DNA from 4 places in the Allobosea sp. P1_B10 genome. Region 4 is predicted to be linked to each of the others. Evidence: predicted binding sites of a transcription regulator. Region 4 holds the regulator's gene; each other region holds the start of a gene.
What was found. The regulator LexA, encoded in region 4, represses DNA repair genes until DNA is damaged. The targets are predictions, from matches to a motif close to TGTTCNNNNTGTGTTCNG.

Region 1: AC1D2L_RS15855 (PA0069 family radical SAM protein) is a predicted target of LexA. The motif match lies at 1,695-1,712, and genes of this name have one in related genera.
Region 2: AC1D2L_RS00950 (ImuA family protein) is a predicted target of LexA. The motif match lies at 2,938-2,955, and genes of this name have one in related genera.
Region 3: AC1D2L_RS06910 (ATP-dependent helicase) is a predicted target of LexA. The motif match lies at 3,125-3,142, and genes of this name have one in related genera.

Annotation. Positions count from the first base shown of each region.
Region 1 covers NZ_JBFTZP010000007.1:63,580-68,246, forward strand. The annotation lists gene AC1D2L_RS15850 (ribonuclease HII) at 1-286, opposite strand, end outside; gene AC1D2L_RS15855 (PA0069 family radical SAM protein) at 425-1,573, opposite strand; gene AC1D2L_RS15860 (hypothetical protein) at 1,766-2,254, shown strand; gene AC1D2L_RS15865 ((R)-mandelonitrile lyase) at 2,346-2,741, shown strand; gene ypfJ (KPN_02809 family neutral zinc metallopeptidase) at 2,913-3,800, opposite strand; gene AC1D2L_RS15875 (uracil-DNA glycosylase) at 3,897-4,667, opposite strand, start outside.
Region 2 covers NZ_JBFTZP010000001.1:189,885-194,551, forward strand. The annotation lists gene AC1D2L_RS00940 (error-prone DNA polymerase) at 1-420, opposite strand, end outside; gene AC1D2L_RS00945 (Y-family DNA polymerase) at 590-2,131, opposite strand; gene AC1D2L_RS00950 (ImuA family protein) at 2,043-2,921, opposite strand; gene AC1D2L_RS00955 (gamma-glutamyltransferase) at 3,239-4,667, shown strand, end outside.
Region 3 covers NZ_JBFTZP010000002.1:454,331-458,997, forward strand. The annotation lists gene AC1D2L_RS06900 (winged helix-turn-helix transcriptional regulator) at 1-159, shown strand, start outside; gene AC1D2L_RS06905 (GNAT family N-acetyltransferase) at 178-600, opposite strand; gene AC1D2L_RS06910 (ATP-dependent helicase) at 761-3,112, opposite strand; gene AC1D2L_RS06915 (acyl-CoA dehydrogenase family protein) at 3,328-4,667, shown strand, end outside.
Region 4 covers NZ_JBFTZP010000004.1:303,634-308,300, reverse strand. The annotation lists gene AC1D2L_RS12065 (Shedu immune nuclease family protein) at 1-1,063, opposite strand, end outside; gene AC1D2L_RS12060 (ComEC/Rec2 family competence protein) at 1,239-2,675, shown strand; gene lexA (transcriptional repressor LexA) at 2,758-3,462, opposite strand; gene AC1D2L_RS12050 (molybdopterin molybdotransferase MoeA) at 3,545-4,667, opposite strand, start outside.

The sequences.
Region 1 (4,667 bases), on a different contig from region 4:
GCAGGGTCGCCTGCCGGATATTGATCGCATCGATCTCGATCGCGGTCGCGCTGGCGACACCGATGGCCAGAGCCGAAGCTGCGATCTCGATGAACAGCTCCTCGCGCCGGATGGCGCTCAACGCCTTCGAATCGCACAGCCCCTCTGGCACCGCCTTGGGGTCGAGGATGACGGCTGCCGCCACGACCGGACCGGCGAGCGGCCCACGCCCGACCTCGTCGACACCGGCCAGAGGCCACAGGCCTTTGCGGATGGCGTCTCGCTCGCGGCTGAAATTGGCTGTCATGGCCGGGCTTATGGCGAAACTTGTCGCGCGTTGCCAGAGCCTGCCGACGCCATCCACCTTATTGCGAGGCAAGCGAAGCAACCCCGAGGGCCAAAGCACCCTGCCGCTCCTGAATGGTCGGTGGGACAGATGGCGAGTTCAGAACAGGCTGAGCTGCGCTCTCTCCTTCTCCGGCTTGAGGAAGAGGTCGCTGCGCAGCCGCAGGCGCGCGCCGTTGAAGCCAAGGCGCTCGGCCGCCATCTCGAAGCGCCGCCCGATCATCCAGGCATAGGGACCCGATCCGACCTGGCGCTGGCCCCACGCCGAATCATAATCCTTGCCGCCCCGCGTCGAGCGGATCAGCGAGACGACATGGCGCAATTTGTCGGGGTGATGCGTGAGCAGCCAGTCATGGACCAGTTCCTTCACCTCGAGCGGCAGGCGTAGCAGCACATAGCCGGCCTCGCGTGCGCCAGCGGCCTTGGCCGCATCCAGGATGCGTTCGATCTCGTGCTCATTGATCGCCGGGATGATGGGGGCGACGAGCACGGTAACGGGAATGCCGGCCTCAGAGAGCTTCCGGATCGTCTCGAGCCGCTTCGCGGGCGAGGCGGCGCGCGGCTCCATGGTCCGGGCGACCGTCGGATCGAGCGTCGTCAGCGAGATCGCGACCTTGGCAAGGCCGAGCGCCGCCATCGGCGCCAGGATGTCGATATCGCGCTGAACGAGCGCCGACTTGGTCACGATGCCGACCGGATGATTGAACTTGGCCAGCACCTCCAGGATGCCGCGCATGATCCGCAGCTTCTTTTCGATCGGCTGGTAGGCATCCGTATTGGTGCCGATCGCGATGGTGCGCGGCTGGTAGGCGGGAGCGGAAAGCTCTTTCTCGAGCAGGATCGCGGCGTCCGGCTTGGCTGTCAGCTTGCTCTCGAAATCCAGTCCCGGCGACAGGCCGAGATAGGCGTGGCTCGGGCGGGCAAAGCAATAGACGCAGCCATGCTCGCAGCCGCGATAGGGATTGATCGAGCGATCGAAGGAGATATCCGGTGAATCGTTGCGGGTGATGATCGTGCGCGGCTTCTCGACGGAGACTTCGGTCTTGAAGGCGGGCAGTTCGCCGAGCGATCCCCAGCCGTCATCCTCCGCGAAACGCTGCTCGCTCTCGAAGCGGCCGCCCGGATTGATCGTGGCGCCCCGCCCGCGGCGGCGCTCGGGGTCGATCCGGTGGCCGGCATAGGCCAGCGCCTCGGCGGGGGCGACACGGGCCGCCACCGAAGCCGGCTCGCTGTCGAGGCGCTTGAGCATATGGGGCGCGCGAGCCGAAGGCCGGGGCTGGCCGGAGGTAACGCTGGATGACACAGCCTGGCGCATGGCGCGGAACCCTGAAAAAAACTGCCGGGAATCGGCATGTTCCTGTTCTTTCTATGTGAACATAACAGGAACGAAATTCAAGTGACAGGATTGCGACATGTTGCGCTGCGTCATATTGATCTGCCCATGCTAACAGCCGTGATCCGGGCCGATGGCTCAGCCAGTGCTCTTGCCGCGACCTTCTCGGTGCTGATCCCGGCAGTGGCCGACGGCTTCCTGGGTCATGCGGTCGTCGTCGATTCTACGGGCAACAGCGATATCGAGCGCCTCGCCGATGCGACGGGCGCCAGTTATCTCAAGGGCGGTGCAGGCGAGGGCTGGCATCTCGGCGCTGCGGTAGCGCGCGGGGACTGGCTCGTTCTGCTCGATGCCGGCGATGCCCCGCAGGCGCACTGGACTCAAGCCGTCGACCGTCACCTGCTGCTGGCGCCAGAGGCGGCCGCACTGATCCCGCTGCGCGGCGTGGCCGGCTCCCTGCGCGAGCGTGCTGCGATTTCCTTTGGCGCCCGGCGCCTGCGCGCCGGCCTGGTGTTGCCGAAGGGCGCGGTCCTCGCCGGCAGGCTGGGCGCGGCGCCGCGTCGCCTGGGCGTCAGGCGCGAGCGTTCGCCTGGCTGATGGTCGCGGCTTCGCGCTAGAACCGGTCTATCGCGTTTGCGTATCACAAGGTGCGCGTGCCGTTGGGCGCGACGCCCCTCAGGAGACCATCATGGAAATCAAGCGAAGCGGCTCGCAGCCTTCCGGGAAGGGACCTGCGGACTATTTCTCCGGCAGCGTCCGGATCGACCCGCTGTTCAGCCCGCCGGAGCCCGCGCGCATCGCGATGGCGCTGGTCACTTTCGAGCCCGGCGCGCGCACGGCCTGGCACACTCATCCGCTGGGACAGACCCTCATCGTCACCGCCGGTTGTGGCTGGGCGCAACGCGAAGGCGGCGAGATCGAGGAGATCAGGGCCGGCGATGTCGTCTGGTTCCCGCCGGGCGAAAAGCACTGGCACGGCGCCACCGCGACCACGGCCATGAGCCATATCGCGCTCCAGGAAAAGCAGGACGGTTCGCCTGTCGACTGGATGGAGCAGGTCACCGAGGCGCAATACCGCGGCTAGCGCGCCCTGTGGTTTGGAAAGGCGCAGTCATCCCGGGCGAAGCGTCAGCGTCGTCCGGGGATCCCTCAAGTGGCCCATCGCTCCCTTGGGCGCCCACTCCGGGTTGCGCTGCTACGGAGCTTGTCCGGGCCAGCGGCGCAATCCGGAACGCCGGAACTAAGGTGCTTGCCTCTAGAGCTGGTCGGTCCTGAAAGTATCGCAACTCTGCATGGAGCCGGTGCGCAGGCCGGTGTTGAACCAGCGTGTGCGCTGCGCTGACGAGCCGTGGGTGAAGGAATCGGGCACGACCTGGCCGCGCGATGCCTTCTGGAGGCGATCGTCGCCGATCGCAGAGGCGGTCTTGATGGCCTCCTCGACATCGCCCGCCTCGACGCGACCCATGGCCTGGACGTTGTGCGCCCAGACACCGGCGAAGCAGTCGGCCTGGAGCTCGATCCGCACCGAGATCGCGTTCGCCTCGCGCTCCGAGGAGCGCTCGCGCAACTGGTTGGCCTTGGGCAGGATGCCGATCAGGTTCTGGATGTGGTGGCCGACCTCGTGGCCGATGACATAGGCATAGGCGAAGTCGCCGCCGCCACCGAGCTTGCGCTGCATTTCCTGGAAGAAGGAGAGGTCGAGATAAACCTTCTTGTCCTCGGGGCAGTAGAACGGCCCCATCGCAGCCTGTGCGGTGCCGCAGCCGGAGCGGTCGACATTGGTGAAGAGCACGAGGCGCGGGGGCTGGTAGCGGGTGTTGGCCTGCTGCGGCAGGACCTTGGTCCAGACGTCCTCGTTCTGCGCCAGCACGGCTGAGACGAACCGACCCATCTCGTCCTGCGGAGGCCCCGAGGACCGTCGTGTCTCCTGCGTCGGGGCCTGCCGGCCACCGATACCGCCGATCATTTCAGCGCCACCGATCAGGATGCGCGGATCGATGCCGAGCGCCCAGCCGAGCAGGCCGAGTACGACCATCGTTCCAATGCCCATGCCGCCGCGACCGCCAGGAATGCCGGCGAATTCACCGCCGCCGCCACGCCTGTCCTCGAGATTGTCGGACTGGCGATAGTCTTCCCATTTCATGGTGTGGTCCTCGGCAAATCTCCGCGCAATGTCGGGGAGCAGCGTGCATAACTCAAGCGCTCATTCGTCGCCGGACAGGCGAATAGCCCGCATGGGCTAGGCTGGCGGATCCAGCGCAGCCTTGAGGGCGCGCATGTCGCGCCATGAAAGTCGCTTCTGGAGCGGCTGCCGCAGCAGATAGGCCGGATGCAGCGTCGCGAGCGCCCGGATCCGCCGCGTACCGGTGTCGTATTCCTGCCATTTCCCGCGCGAGGCCATGATGCCGCTGAGGCCCAGCAGGCCCTGCGCCGAGGGGCCGCCGATGCAGACCAGGATATCGGGGTCGGCAAGCTGGATCTGGCGCTGGATGAAGGGCAGGCATATCGCGACCTCCTGCGGCGTCGGAGTGCGGTTGCCGGGCGGCCGCCAGGGCAGCAGGTTTGCGACGTAGACGTGTTCCTTGCGTGTCAGGCCGATCGCGGCGAGCATCCGGTCGAGCAATTGTCCGGAGCGGCCGACGAAGGGCAGGCCGGCCCGGTCCTCGTCGGCTCCGGGCGCCTCGCCGACGATCATGACCCGGCCGTCCGGGTTGCCATCGGCGAAGACGAGGTTCTTGGCGGTTGCCTTGAGCGCGCAGCCCTCGAAGCGCGACAGGGCCTCCTTCAACGCTTCGAGGCTCGTCGCTTCCTGCGCCATCGTGCGCGCGCTCAGCGCGGCGTCGTCGGGCGCCGTTGCCGCACCTGCCATGACCGGCGCAGGTGCGCGAGCCGTCCGGCCCTGCAGCGTCGCGAGCGTCGGCGTCGTGAGGGTGCGCGCAGCGGGCACTGGCTGCGGTTCGGCGAAATGGTTCCGCGGTTCCTCGTCCAGCGCCTCGGAGACGCCCATTTC
Region 2 (4,667 bases), on a different contig from region 4:
CAGGCGGCAAAGCCTGCCCCAGCCGGCTCGGTTGGCGGGATAGACCACGATGTCGGGCGTGCCGTCGGCAAAGACCAGCCGGCTGCCGGTGCAGAGCCTGAAGGCCTGCGCCCTTGGCTGCAGTTCGGCGGCCGACAGGGGCAGATCGACGAAGGACGGGTTCTCGATCCAGACAAATTCGCCGGGGCTGCCACCCTCGCGCAGTTTTTCCGGTTCTGGCAGGCCGCTCTCGCGCAAAGCCTCCAGCGCGCTCCAGGCGCGAACCACGCCGGCCATCGTATTGCGGTCGGCGATGCCGATGCCGGAATGCCCTAGCAGCAACGCCGTCAGCACCAGATTGGGGCCCGGCGAAGCGCCGCGCAGAAAGGAAAAGTTCGTGGCCGCAACGGCTTCTGCGTATGGGCTGATGGATTGAATCATCGCGCCCTCCAGCGTTTGTCGCGACGGCGCAGAAACCCTCCGTCATCCCGGACGCAGCGAAGCGGAGATCCGGGATCCATTCCGGAGCGCTTGCCGGTTGGCTTCCGGAATGGATCCCGGGTCTCCCTGCGGTCGCCCGGGATGACGCATTGTGGGTTCTGATCGCTGTTCACGCGAACAGCCCGTGCAGGAACCAGCGCGGAACCTCGTTGTCGCGCTCATAAAGGCCCGCCCGGAAAAGCCAGAAGCGGCGCCCCTGCGCATCCTCGACGCGATAGTAGTCGCGCATCGGCTCGGCAGGTCCGTCGCGCCACCATTCCGGGGCGATGCGCTCGGGCCCCTCGGCGCGGGCAATCTCGTGCAGGACGCGCCGCCAGCGGAAGCGCAGCGGCGGGCCGTCTGGCACCTGCGCCAGCGTCTCGATCGGTTGCGGCGGGTCGAAAAGCTGGAGCGGGCGCGCCGGCGGCGCATCGGGCTCCGGCGCCGGCCAGGCGATGATGGCGCCCGACGCCGCTGCAGCCGAAACCGCTTTCGCCTCGCGGCGCGGATCATGGCTGTCCAGGGCAGCGAAACGCAGAACACGGTCACGCCCGAAGCGGGTGACCAGGCGGTCCACAAGATCGGCCACCGCATCGTCCTCGACGGCGCGGCCATCGAGATTGACCTGCGCCTGGTTCAGCGGCTCGCAACGCGGCACTGCCAGGCGCACCGCGTCGAAGCCGAAGCCGGGATCGAGCGGATCGGCCAACGTATCGACGCGCTCGCGCCAGAGCCGCAGGATCGCCTTTGCGTCGCGCGAGGGCCGCCCGGTCTCGACCGTGAGACGTCGGACCGCGCCATCCGTCCGGAAGATGCTGATCTCGAAGGCGCGCCCACCCTCGCCGCGCAATTCCAGCACGCGGGACGCCTCGGCGATCAGCCGCGCGATCACCGTCTCCAGCCCCTCCACATCGAGCAGGGGCTCGGCGAAATGGCGCTCGACGACGCATTCGGGCGGCGGACGCAGCGGCGTGATGCGCGCATCCTCATGGCCGAGCGTGCGCCGAAGCCGGGTGGCGACCGCGTCGCCGAACCGCGCCGACAGCGTCATCGACGGGCGCTCGGTGAGATCGGCCAGGGTCTTCAGACCGGCACGCGACAGGGCCGTGACGGTCTCGGACGGCAGTTCGAGCGCCGCGATCGGCAACGGACGCGCCATCGCTTCGTCGCCGCCCGGCGCGACAATGCCGCCCGGGCCAAAGCGCGACGAAGCCCGCGAGGCCTCGGGCGTGCCGGCAATCGCGCTGCGCAGGCCCAGCCCCCCGGCGCGGAGTTTCCTGGTGATCAGATCGACAAGCGCCGCCTCGCCGCCGAAGAGATGGGCGCAGCCGGTGATGTCCAGCATCAACCCATGGCCTGGATCGAGCGCCACCAGCGGCGTGAAACGATCGCAAAAGGCGGCCAGACGGAGGATGAAGCGGGCATCGGCCTCGGGCTGGGCCTCCAGCGCCACGAGATCGGGAATGCGCGCGCGCGCATCGGCCAGCGTCAGGCCGCGCCTGAGCCCCAGCGCAACCGCGCGGCGGTCGCATTCGCAGAGCCGCAACGCGCCACGATCCTTCTCGACGAGGACGAGCGGGCGCTTATCCGGCTCGTCGCAAGGGGGCCTCTCCCGCAGCAGCCGGTCTGTCGCCAGGAAAGGAAACCACAGGCTGAGATAGCGGCGCGACATCGGCAGAACTCTGGGGGTGGGGTGTTCCGGCGGCGGGCCGGGCTGGTCTCTCCTGGAAAGCGGGTCTTTCCGGGAAAGCAGGCCTTTCTTGGAAAGATTGTCGGTCACGGCTCCACTCCACACGCCACTCGCACTCACCCAGGCCGCCGCGATTGCGCAGCAGCGTCACATTGAAAGACGGATCTCCCGGCGCATTCGCCTCCAGTGCGCGCGAGGGCAGAGCCCGGACCTGCCAGCGTGTGCGCGCGGCGCTCGAATCGGGGTTGGCCACAGCGCGCAGGAGCAGGACGGCGACGCCTGAGCCTTCAGCCGCGAGCGCCAGGCGCCGACTCGCGGTCAGATCGAGCAGGCGCGGCTCGCCCCAGGGCTCGATCAGCACCGCGCCCAGCGCCGAACAGCGTGCCGCCTCGGCCCCGGCTCGCAGCACGCCCTGCGCATCGCGCGCCCGCACCAGCAGGATACGCGCGGGATCGAGGCCGAGTTCGGCGAGACCCGGCGGGTGCAACCGCCCTGTCTCGGCATCCAGCATATCCTGCCGGACCCACAGGATCGGACGCAGGCCGGCGGACCGGATCGCGAGGCCGACCGCAAACCCCGTCGCCGCGGCGAGATCGGCGGTCCCCGGCGCATAGATCTCATGGAGAGCGGCCCGGGCGATGCCGCCACCCAGGGCCGCATCGAGCGCCGGCACGCCAAAGGTCACCTGCCCCATGGCCGCAGGCGCACTCAACCGCGCGGCCTGCGCGAGTTGGCTGCGGAGTTCGGCCAGGAGAGGACGGTTGGTGTTCATGCATGCCAGCGCAAATTGTTCTCTATTTGTTCCTTATAGAATGGCCCCACCGCGAAGGCGAGTCGCGATTGAGGGCAGTGCCATTATCCCGGGGAGAGCGGCGCGAAGAGCCGGGCTCCATTCCCGAGCGCTCCCCTGAAAAGGTCAGGCAGGGATCCCGGTCGCCCCGGGGTGACAGCGCGGTTCTCGCTGGGATTCGATACTCCGCAAAAGGCCGTCGCCCCCGACCTTTTCGCAACCTCGGCCCAGCGCAGATCGCGTTCGACGCCATGCATCCCGCCATGCCACTATCGCTCACCACAGCCAGAGAGACATCAATGCCTACCGCTCGCGCCAAAGCCTACCGCACCCAGCACTGGAACCTCACCAAGCCCTCCGCGAGCGGACAGCACGGCATCGTCGTCTCGCAGAACCGCGAAGCAGCTGAAGCGGGCGCAGCGATCCTCGAGGCCGGCGGCAATGCGGCCGATGCGGCGGTGGCAGCCTGTTTCGCCCTGGCGGCAGTCGAGCCCTGGAACAGCGGGCTCGGCGGCATCGGCTTCGCGCTGGTGCTCAAGGCCAATGAGACGCGGGCGCAGGTCGTCGATTTCGGCCCCGTCGCGCCCCATCGCGCCGACCCCGCCGACTACCCGCTGACAGGCGCCATGAAGAAGGACCTCTTCACCTGGCCGGAGGTCGTCGGCGACAAGAACATCCACGGGCCGCTGTCCTTCTGCATCCCGTCCTCGGTCGCCGGGTACGCCAAGCTGCAAGAGAGCTTCGGCTCCGGCATGCCGGTCTCGGATCTGCTGGCACCCGCGATCGCGCTGGCCAAGCGCGGCATGGCGCAGGACTGGTACACCACGCTCAAGATCTCCTCCTCGGCCTCCGTGCTGCGCCTCTATGAAGAGAGCGCGCGGATCTACCTGCCGGGCGGCCTTCCGCCTGTGCCGCCCTATCAGGGCGAAGCTGGCTTCTTCACGCTGGGCAATCTCGGCGCGACTCTGGAGCGCCTGGCCAAGGCCGGCCTGCGCGATTTCTACGAGGGCGAGACGGCAAGGCTCCTGGTCGCAGACATCGCCAAGGCAGGCGGCGTCGTCGACTCCGAGGATCTCGCCAACTGCCAGGCGACGCTGCGCGAGGCGCCGGTGATCGACTGGCGCGGCAGCCACCAGATCCACACGGCAGGCGGGCTGACGGCGGCTCCCACCCTTGCCCAGGTGGTCGCGGGCATGGATTCCGCGGCCCTTCCCGCGAGCGGGCCCGACGCAGCCTGGTTCTCGCAGCTGTCGGCTGTGATGCGCGAGGCCTATGCCAGCCGCCTCGAGGGGCTCGGCGCCGCGACCGCCAAGGAGCCCGGCGACACCTGCACAACGCATCTCACAGTCGTCGACGGCGAGGGCAATCTCGTCTCGGTCACGACCACCCTGCTCTCCTCCATGGGCAGCCGCGTCGTGCTGCCGGAGACCGGCATCCTGATGAACAACGGCATGATGTGGTTCGATCCGCGGCCAGACAGCGCCAACGCGATCGCGCCCGGCGCGCGCCCGCTCTGCAACATGTGCCCCGTCATCGTCACCCCCACCGACGGCAGCTGGCCGCGCATCGCGGGCGGAGCATCGGGCGGGCGCCGCATCTTGGCGAGCGTCTACCAGATGCTCGCCTGGAGCCTGGATTTCGGCATGGACGTCGACACAGCCGCCCATCAGGCGCGCATCGACGTCTCCGGCCCCGGTTCCACCAGCGCAGACCAGCGCCTGCGCGACG
Region 3 (4,667 bases), on a different contig from region 4:
AGGGTGCATCCGGTCATCCCGCCCCATGTCGACTACACGCTGACGGAGCTGGGCGGAGAGCTGACCGCGGCCTTCTGCGGCGTCTGGGTCTGGGCCGAGACGTACCACCCGCAGGTCGAGGCGGCGCGCGCCGCATTCAAGCGGCGCGAGGCCAAGTGATCCAGGCGCGCGACGCGATCAGAGATCTTTCGTGAGATAGATGCGAGTCGCGCCGGGATTGGCCGCGATTTCGCCGAAGGCAATCCAGCCGTGGCGCTTGTAGAATTCCGGGGCCTGGAAACTTATCGTGTAAAGCACGCCCTTGCTGCAACCGCGCCTGCGGCCTTCGTCCTCTGCCATGACGAGCATCCGGCTTCCCAGCCCGGTGCCGCGCTGCGACTTCGGCAGATAGAACAGGTCGATAAAGAGGAGCCCGAGCGAGGTGCGGCCGATCAGGCCGCCCAGCAACTCGCCGCTTTCGGGGTCCTTGATCCCGATCGTCAGGGGCATGTGGTCGCTGACGCCGCAGACCTCGCGATTGTAGTCACGCAGGCCTTCCGAGACGGTCGACTGCAAAGCGGGGTCGGCAGTGTTGCCGAGGATGAGATCGATATCGGGCATGTCGCAAGTCCGGCAGGCCCCGCCGCCGGCATTCACACGAAGCCGGCCCGGAGCGATCGCCGCCTGCATAGTCGGTTCCGCGACGGCGCGCAGCGGCGCTGCTCGCGGGGAGGGGTGGAGTTTGCGGGCGGACTTGAAGTCAGGGCGGCGGGGGGAGCTTCTACCCCGCCTTCTGCACAAAGCTGTCCAGGACCATCTTCCGCCCGGCCTTGTCGAAATCCACCGTCAGCTTGTTGCCGTCTACTGATGCAACCGAGCCGTTGCCAAACTTGACGTGGAAGACGCGTGCGCCGGTATCATAGGCCGACGATGCGCTCGATTTGGCGGTGAGTTCGCCCTCGATCAGCATCGGCCCGCGCTGGCGATTGCCGCCGAAGCCACCGCTTTCGTTGAAGCCGGAGCCGCCCTTGGCCTTGTTCTCCTGCGCGCGCTGCCAACCGGGCGTGTTGTAGCTCGAGCCAAAGCTCTCCATGCGGTCGAAGCGCGAGGCGCCGTAGCCGACCTGGCTGTAGTTCGAGGCGGCCTGGACGACCTCGACATGCTCCTCGGGCAACTCGTCGATAAAGCGGCTCGGCAGGCTCGACTGCCAGAGGCCGTGGATGCGCCGGTTCGAGGCGAAATAGAGCTTCAGCCTCTTGCGGGCTCGCGTCAGGCCGACATGGGCGAGGCGGCGCTCCTCTTCCAGCCCGGCGCGGCCGCTCTCGTCGAGCGCGCGTTGGTTGGGGAACAGGCCTTCCTCCCAGCCGGGCAGGAAGACGGTGTCGAATTCCAGCCCCTTTGCACCGTGCAGTGTCATGATCGAGACGCGCTCGGCGCCTTCAGCCGTGTCGGCGTCCATCACCAGCGAGACGTGCTCGAGGAAGGCGGGAAGGTCCGGGAACTCATCGAGCGAGCGCACGAGTTCCTTGAGGTTTTCCAGGCGCCCGGCGGCATCGGCCGACCGGTCCTTCTGCCACATCTCGGTGTAGCCGCTCTCCTCCAGCACGAGTTCGGCGAGTTCGCCCTGCTGCATGTGCTCGGCGCGACCGCTCCAGCGGCCAAAGGCGTTGACGAGTTCGCGCAGGCTGCTGCGGGCCTTCGGCTTGAGCTCGTCGCTTTCGACGATCATCCGGGCCGATTGCAGCAGCGAGACACCCGTGGCGCGGGCGTGGTTGTGCAGGATCTGGATGGTCGCGTCGCCAAGGCCGCGCTTGGGCTGATTGACGATGCGCTCGAAGGCGAGATCGTCGGTCTGGCTGACGACGCAGCGGAGGTAGGCCATGGCGTCGCGGATTTCGGCGCGCTCGTAGAAACGGGGCCCGCCGATGACGCGATAGGGGATGCCGGTCTGGACGAAGCGCTCTTCCAGTTCGCGCATCTGTGCGGAGACGCGCACCAGGATCGCGACCTCGGCGAGGTTTGCACCCTTGGACTGCATCGCCTCGATCTCGTCGGTGATCAGCCGGGCCTCTTCCTGGCTGTCCCAGGCGCCGGTGATCGTGACCTTTTCGCCGGCCTCGTCCTCGGTGCGCAGGGTCTTGCCGAGGCGGCCCTCATTGCGGGCGATCAGTTTTGCGGCGGTGGCGAGGATATGGCCGGTCGAGCGATAGTTGCGCTCCAGTCGCACCACGACCGCGCCAGGAAAATCCTGCTCGAAGCGCAGGATGTTGTCGACCTCCGCGCCGCGCCAGCCATAGATCGACTGGTCGTCGTCGCCGACGCAGGCGATGTTGCGCCGGCCTTGGGCCAGCAGCCTCAGCCAGAGGTATTGCGCCGTGTTGGTGTCCTGGTACTCGTCGACCAGGATGTATTTGAACCGCTCGTGATAGGTCGTGAGCACGTCGGGATGTTCGCGGAACAGCGTCAGGCAGTGCAGCAGAAGATCGCCGAAATCGACGGCGTTCAATGTCTTCATCCGGTCCTGGTAGGCTGCGTAGAGCTTGCCGCCCTTGCCGTTGGCGAAGACGGCGGCCTCGCCCGGCGAGACGTCCTTGGGCGCAAGGCCGCGGTTCTTCCAGGAATCGATGAAGCCCGACAGCATCCGCGCCGGCCAGCGCTTCTCGTCGATCCCCTCGGCCTGGATCACCTGCTTCATCAGGCGCAGCTGGTCGTCGGTATCGAGGATGGTGAAGTCTGAGCGCAGGTCGAGCAGTTCGGCGTGGCGACGCAGCAGCTTTGCCGAGATCGAGTGGAAGGTGCCCAGCCATGGCATGCCTTCGGCCACGGGGCCGACGAGCTTGGCGACGCGCTCCTTCATCTCGCGCGCCGCCTTGTTGGTGAAGGTGACGGAGAGGATCTGCGAGGGAAAGGCGCGCCCGGTCGCAATCAGATGGGCGATGCGCGTGGTCAGCACGCGGGTCTTGCCGGTACCCGCGCCGGCGAGCACCAGCACGGGGCCATCCGTCGCCTCGACCGCCTGTCGCTGCTCCGGGTTCAGCCCCGAGAGATAGCCGGCCGTCGGCTGCGCTGCCGCGCGCGCGGCGAGGCCGCCGGGGCGGGGCAGGGGGGCGGAGGTGAGGTTGTGCTCGGACAAGAGGCGGCCATTCGATCGTGATTCGTTCTTGCGTCAATATAGGGATGTGGCGGCAGGATTGCGCCCTTCGCGAGCGAGCAATTTGAGCACCGTCATGCTCGGGCTTGTCCCGAGCACCTACGTCTTGAACACTGTCCTCGATCGAAGAAGACGCGGATGCTCGGGACAAGCCCGACCATGACGATAGAATGGTCGGCCAAGGTGGAGGAGCGCGCATGGCAGGCGATAGCAGGGCTCATCCCGCCTGGGACGCCACCAACCAGGTCCCGCCGCTGGCGGATTACGACGCCTTTGCCACAGATCCGGTGCTGCCTGCTGCAATTGCGGCCTTCGGCGGAGACTGGGCCAGCGAGCGCCTCCATGAGGCCGGGCGCGTCGTCGGCTCGGCCCATGTGCAGGAACTGGCCCGGCAGGCCAACCGGTACACGCCGGAACTGCGCACGCATGATCGCTTTGGCAACAGGATCGACCAGGTCGCCTTCCATCCCGCCTGGCATGAGCTGATGGGGCTGGCGATCGGCCAGGAGACCCATGCCTTGTGCTGGAACCGGCCCGGCCCGGGCGCGCAAGTGGCGCGCGCGGGGCTGCAATATCTCTGGTATGGAGCCGAGAGCGGTATCTGCTGTCCGATCAGCATGACCTATTCGGCAATCCCGATCCTGAAGCAGGATCCGGCGCGTTGGGCGGAATGGGGCGGGCTCATTTCATCTGCGGCCTATGATCCGAGCCAGGGCTCGGCGGGCGGGAAGTCCGGCGCCACCGTTGGCATGGCGATGACGGAGACCCAAGGCGGCTCCGACCTGCGCCAGACCCAAACAGTCGCGCACGACAACGGCGACGGGACGTTTTCGCTGCATGGCCAGAAGTGGTTCTTCTCCGTGCCGCAGTCCGACGTCTTCCTGACGCTGGCACGCACCGAGGAGGGGGGTTCCTGCTTCGTCGTGGCCGGCTGGCTGCCTGACGGTACGCGCAACGGCGTCGCGATCCAGCGCCTGAAGGACAAGTGTGGCAACCGCTCCAATGCGTCCTCGGAGGTCGAGTTCCGCGGGGCGATCGGTCATCTGCTCGGCGAACCCGGCCGGGGCCTGCGCACGGGGCTGGCGATGAATCACAACACCCGGCTCGATATCGCGGCGGCGTCCGCCGGGCTTATGCGGCAGGCTGTTGCGCTGGCGGCTCATCACGCAACGCATCGCAGGGCGTTCCAGCGCGCGCTGATCGACCAGCCGATCATGCAGAACGTGCTGGCAGACCTCGCCATTGAGGCCGAGGCAGCCGCGTGGCTGGCTTTTCGGCTGTTTGCGGCGGTTGACCGCCAGGAGGGATCCGAGAGCGAGCGATTGCTTGCGCGGATCGGGGCGCCGATCGCCAAATACTGGGTGGCCAAGCGCACGCCGGCCGTCGTCGTCGAGGCGCTGGAATGCCATGGCGGCAACGGCTTCATCGAGGAGAACCCGATGGCGCGGCATTATCGCGAGGCGCCGCTGAACTCCGTCTGGGAAGGCTCGGGCAATGTCATCTGCCTCGACGTGCTGCGCTCGCTCGAGCGCGAGCC
Region 4 (4,667 bases):
TCATCAAATTTCGCTCTCTCAAATTGTCGGTCTGGCCGAACCCATCAGTCGATCCTATAACGAGAATGCTTTTTGCATTTCTGGTTCGAGCAACTAATGCCTCTGTCCCATCTCTGTTAAAGTGATCGCCAGCTTGGGCAAACGATGCCCACTCGGCCTTCTGCTCGATTATTTGAGAAACAGCGCTCATGAATTCAGGGGAAAATTCCCAAGTACCGGCACGGCCTCCTCGGCTGCGCCTAAAAATGGGGGTATCCGGCTTCTTTATCTCAACTAGGACGGTGTACTCCGTGAAATTCATCAGGAAGTCGATCTTTGGCTTGTCCCGGTTGTGCGTCCCACCACTGCCAACCGTCATCTCACGGTCGAACTGGCGCATGATGCGGTAATCCAGCCCGTAGCCAAAAACCCACTGCTGATGTTCGAAAAATGTTTGCCACTCCGCTTCATGCCAATCGCCGAGGCGAATATGCTCTTCAAACGTCTCAAGCCCCTGTCGCCGACCGAGAAGAATGTTGATCTCCTCCGCTGTAAGCGATGATCGCAACGCGCGAAGGAGACTATCGCGCCGTTCGCCCGTTATGCCTTTGATGCTGTCTATAATTCCCCGATCAGAAGCATCAATTATTGCTTTCGGACCGGCCCGAGTTGAAATATCTTCGATATGAAAATTCTCGTGATTAGAGAGGTCGATAAATTTAAGCTGAGTAAGGAAGGAAAGAAGCTTTTCGAATTCGTCGTCTCGAAACGTAAATTCGTTTTTGTCAAACGCCTGTATCCATTCTCCTTTTCGCGACTGAAACGTCTGAAAAGTTAGTCTCCTTATGTTTTTCGTGTCCTGGGACACGATGGCAGAGACCTGCGTCTTTCTTAGGTTACCGCTCAGCCTCAAGCAGAGAGACCCTTCTATTTCTCCAAGCAGTATCTTGTCGTTTTCATCGATTACCATTCGGACATTGCGTAATTCCTCGCCGGAGCCATAGCGATAGGAGAAGAGTTTGGAGATATACGTTTTTCCCTCGCGTCGAAGTTTGAAGAACTCAAATTCCCGGTCGTCTGACATACATCTCCCCGCGATTTATCCGGCGACCATTCGGATCGCTCCTTACTCACGATAAGCTTCGCGAATCCGCCGGTTAGCAAGTGCCACCATCGCAATTCAGGCGGCTCCGGGCGGGCGAGGATGGGCATGGCCTCTTCGTGGTCTTTGACCTGGGCGTCGAGCATGTTCACGTCCAATCGAAAGAATCGCGCGTCGCAAAACATCGCCAATAATTGGAGAACACATCGTCTCGATCTCGGGCCTCCACATGGTGCTGGCCGCCGGCACGATCTTCGGCATCATCCGTGCCCTTCTGGCGGCGTCGCAGACGCTGGCGTTGCGCTGGCCGATCAAGAAGATAGCGGCCGTTGGAGCCATGCTGGGGGCGATCGGCTATTGCGTGTTCTCGGGCGCGGATGTGGCGACCGTGCGCTCGCTGATTATGACGCTGGTGATGCTGGGCGCGATCCTGGTCGACCGACCGGCGCTCAGCATGCGCAATCTCGCGCTGTCGGCGATGATCGTTCTGTTGCGCGAACCCGACGCGCTGCTTGGCCCGAGCTTCCAGATGTCGTTCGGCGCAGTCGCCGCGCTGATCGCCTTTGCCGAGCGCTGGGAAGGGCGCAATCGCGAGGCGCCGCCATCCTCGCTGCCCTGGCCTCTGCGTCCGCTCTGGATCGCTGCGCTCGGGATCCTGGTGACGACATTGCTCGCGACGGCTGCGACCGCGCCCTTCGGCGCCTATCACTTCCAGGCCTTCAACCCGTTCGGCCTGCTCGGCAACGCGCTGGCCTTGCCCTTTGTCTCGCTTGTCGTGATGCCGGCTGCCGTGTTCGGCGTGCTGGCCTACCCGTTCGGGCTCGACTGGCCGGCCTGGGCGGCTATGGGGTTGGCGTCGGAGTTCGTGCTGAAGCTGGCACATTGGGTGGCGACCATCGACCATTCGACGCTCGTCATCCCTGCGTTCGGTCCAGCGGCGTTGATCTGCTTCTCGCTGAGCCTGCTCTGGGCAACGCTCTGGAGCACCAAGCTGCGCCTGCTGGCCATCCTGCCGCTGATCGCCGGTGTCGCCGTGGCGGCGAAGCCCGAGCGCCCCGATGTGCTTGTCGAGCGCGACGGCTCCGGCATCGCGGTGCGCGGCAGCGACGAGCGATTGATCGTTGCCGGGCGGCCGAGCGCCTTCGTCATCCAGCAATGGCTGAACGCTGACGGTGACAATCGCGCGCCGACCGATGCGAGCCTGCGCCAGGGCGCCGCCTGCGATGCGCTGGGCTGTGTCATCCGCACAAAGGACGGCCGCAGCATCGCCTATGCGCGCGAGCGGCTTGGCATCATCGAGGATTGTGCCCGCGCCGACCTCGTGGTCACGCCGATACCGTGGTCAGCGCCCTGTGCCGCCAAGTTGGTCGACCGCATTGCGCTGGGGCGCGATGGCGCGACCTCGCTGATATCGAGGGCAGGCGGATGGCGCGTGCTCCAGGCCGAGCGCGCCGATGTCGAGCGACCTTGGACGCGCACCGGCGGCAGGGCCGCTGCACCGTCGAGTTCTCGTCCGAGCCAGCAACCGGCAGCAGTGGCGCCGGTGAGCCCGGCGAGCGAACCTGCCGATGCCGGAGAGGCCGAGCCCCTATAGAGCGCGCGCCGCCTCCATGCGGAAAGCGTCGCGCAACGGCCAATCCGGGTCGGTCGCGCGCTTTCCAAGCGCATTCAGCTTGTCAGTAGCGTCGGAACAGGTTGACCAGCCGACCCTGGATCTTGACCCGGTCGGGACCAAGTACGCGCGTCTCATATGCGGGATTTGCGGCTTCGAGGGCTATCGATGAACCACGCTTGCGCAGGCGTTTCAGCGTCGCTTCCTCGTCATCGATGAGGGCGACGATGATATCGCCGGTATTGGCCGTATCCTGGCGCTTGATGACGACCGTGTCGCCATCGAGGATGCCGGCCTCGACCATCGAATCGCCGCGAACCTCGAGCGCGTAATGCTCGCCGGAACCCAGCATGTCGGCGGGCATGGAGACGCTGTGGCTGCGGCTCTGGATCGCCGAAATCGGCGTACCGGCGGCGATGCGTCCCATTACCGGGATCGCCACCATGTTGCGCGCGTCCTCCTCAGGCGGCGCAGCGGCCGGCTTGGCCTTGCTGAGCCCGCCCTGGACGATCGATGGGCTGAAGCGCGGGCGACCGGCCTGTCCGCCTGCGATGCCGTCCGGCATCTTGATGACCTCAAGCGCGCGGGCGCGGTTGGGTAGCCTGCGGATGAAGCCGCGCTCCTCCAATGCCATGATCAGGCGGTGGATGCCCGATTTCGACTTGAGGTCGAGTGCGTCCTTCATCTCGTCGAAGGAAGGGGGGACGCCGCTCTCGCGGAGGCGTTCCTGAATGAAACGAAGCAGTTCGAACTGTTTGCGTGTCAGCATGGTCCCAGCGGGCGCTCCCTCGAGCAGATTCGAAACAAATCAAGAACGGTATACACGTTCGCGTTGTGTTCTGCAAGCAAGCTCAGCGCAGCCGCAGGATCCGGCATGCGTCGCCGCGCTTTGCCGGCTCCGCCAGGACCGGTCGGATGGTCAACGCATCGGCGCGGGCGAGCAGGCTCAGCATCGAGGAATCCTGCTTCGAGAACGGCGTCACCAACCAGCCATCCGCGCTCCGGGTCAGCTCCGAGCGGACATAGTCCTCGCGCTCATCGTTGGCCGCCATATCGGTTTCCAGGGTGGCTGGCTCCGAGCGGTCGCGCTCGGGTTCCGGCATGCCCAGCAGAGCCTCGATCAGCGGGCTCACGAAGAGATGGCCGCAGACGATAGACGAGACGGGGTTGCCCGGCAGGCCCAGCGCGACCATGCGGCCGAGCCGGCCCATCATCATCGGCTTGCCCGGCCGCATGGCGATCTTCCAGAAGCCGAGATCCATGCCCTGCGCCTTCAGCGCCTCCTGGACCAGGTCATGCGTGCCGACAGAGGCGCCGCCCAGCGTGATCAGCACATCGGCGTCGACAGCCTTGGCGCGCTCGATCTTGGCGGCGAGATCGGGGTGGTTGTCGCGCGCGATGCCGAGGTCGAGCACGGTGCCGCCGGCCTGCTCGACGATGGCCGCCAGTGAAAAACTGTTGGAGGCGACGATCTGGTCGGGTCCGACCGTCTCGCCCGGCAACACGAGCTCGTCGCCGGTGGCCAGGATCGCGACCAGCGGCTTGCGTCGGACGGGCAGCGTGGGGTGCCCACCGGCGGCGGCGAGGCCGAGCGCCGCGCTGTCGAGCCGGCGTCCGGCCGGCAGGAGCACGTCACCTTGCGAAAAATCGAGGCCGGCCGGGCGGACGAAACGGCCTTTGGCCGCGCCCTCGCGGACCGTGATCGTCGCGCTGCCGACGCCGTCGGCGTTCTCCTGCATCAGGATGGTGTCGGCGCCTTCGGGCATCGGCGCGCCGGTGAAGATGCGCACGGCTTCGCCGGGGCTTACAGTGCCTGCAAAAGCGCGGCCGGCGGCTGATTCGCCGATGACGCGCAGTTGGGTGGCGGGGCGGAGATCCTCGGCGCGGGCGGCATAGCCATCCATGGCCGAATTGGCGAAAGGCGGCTGGGTTCTCAGGGCGGTGACCGGCGCTGCCAGGATTCGGTCCGTAGCG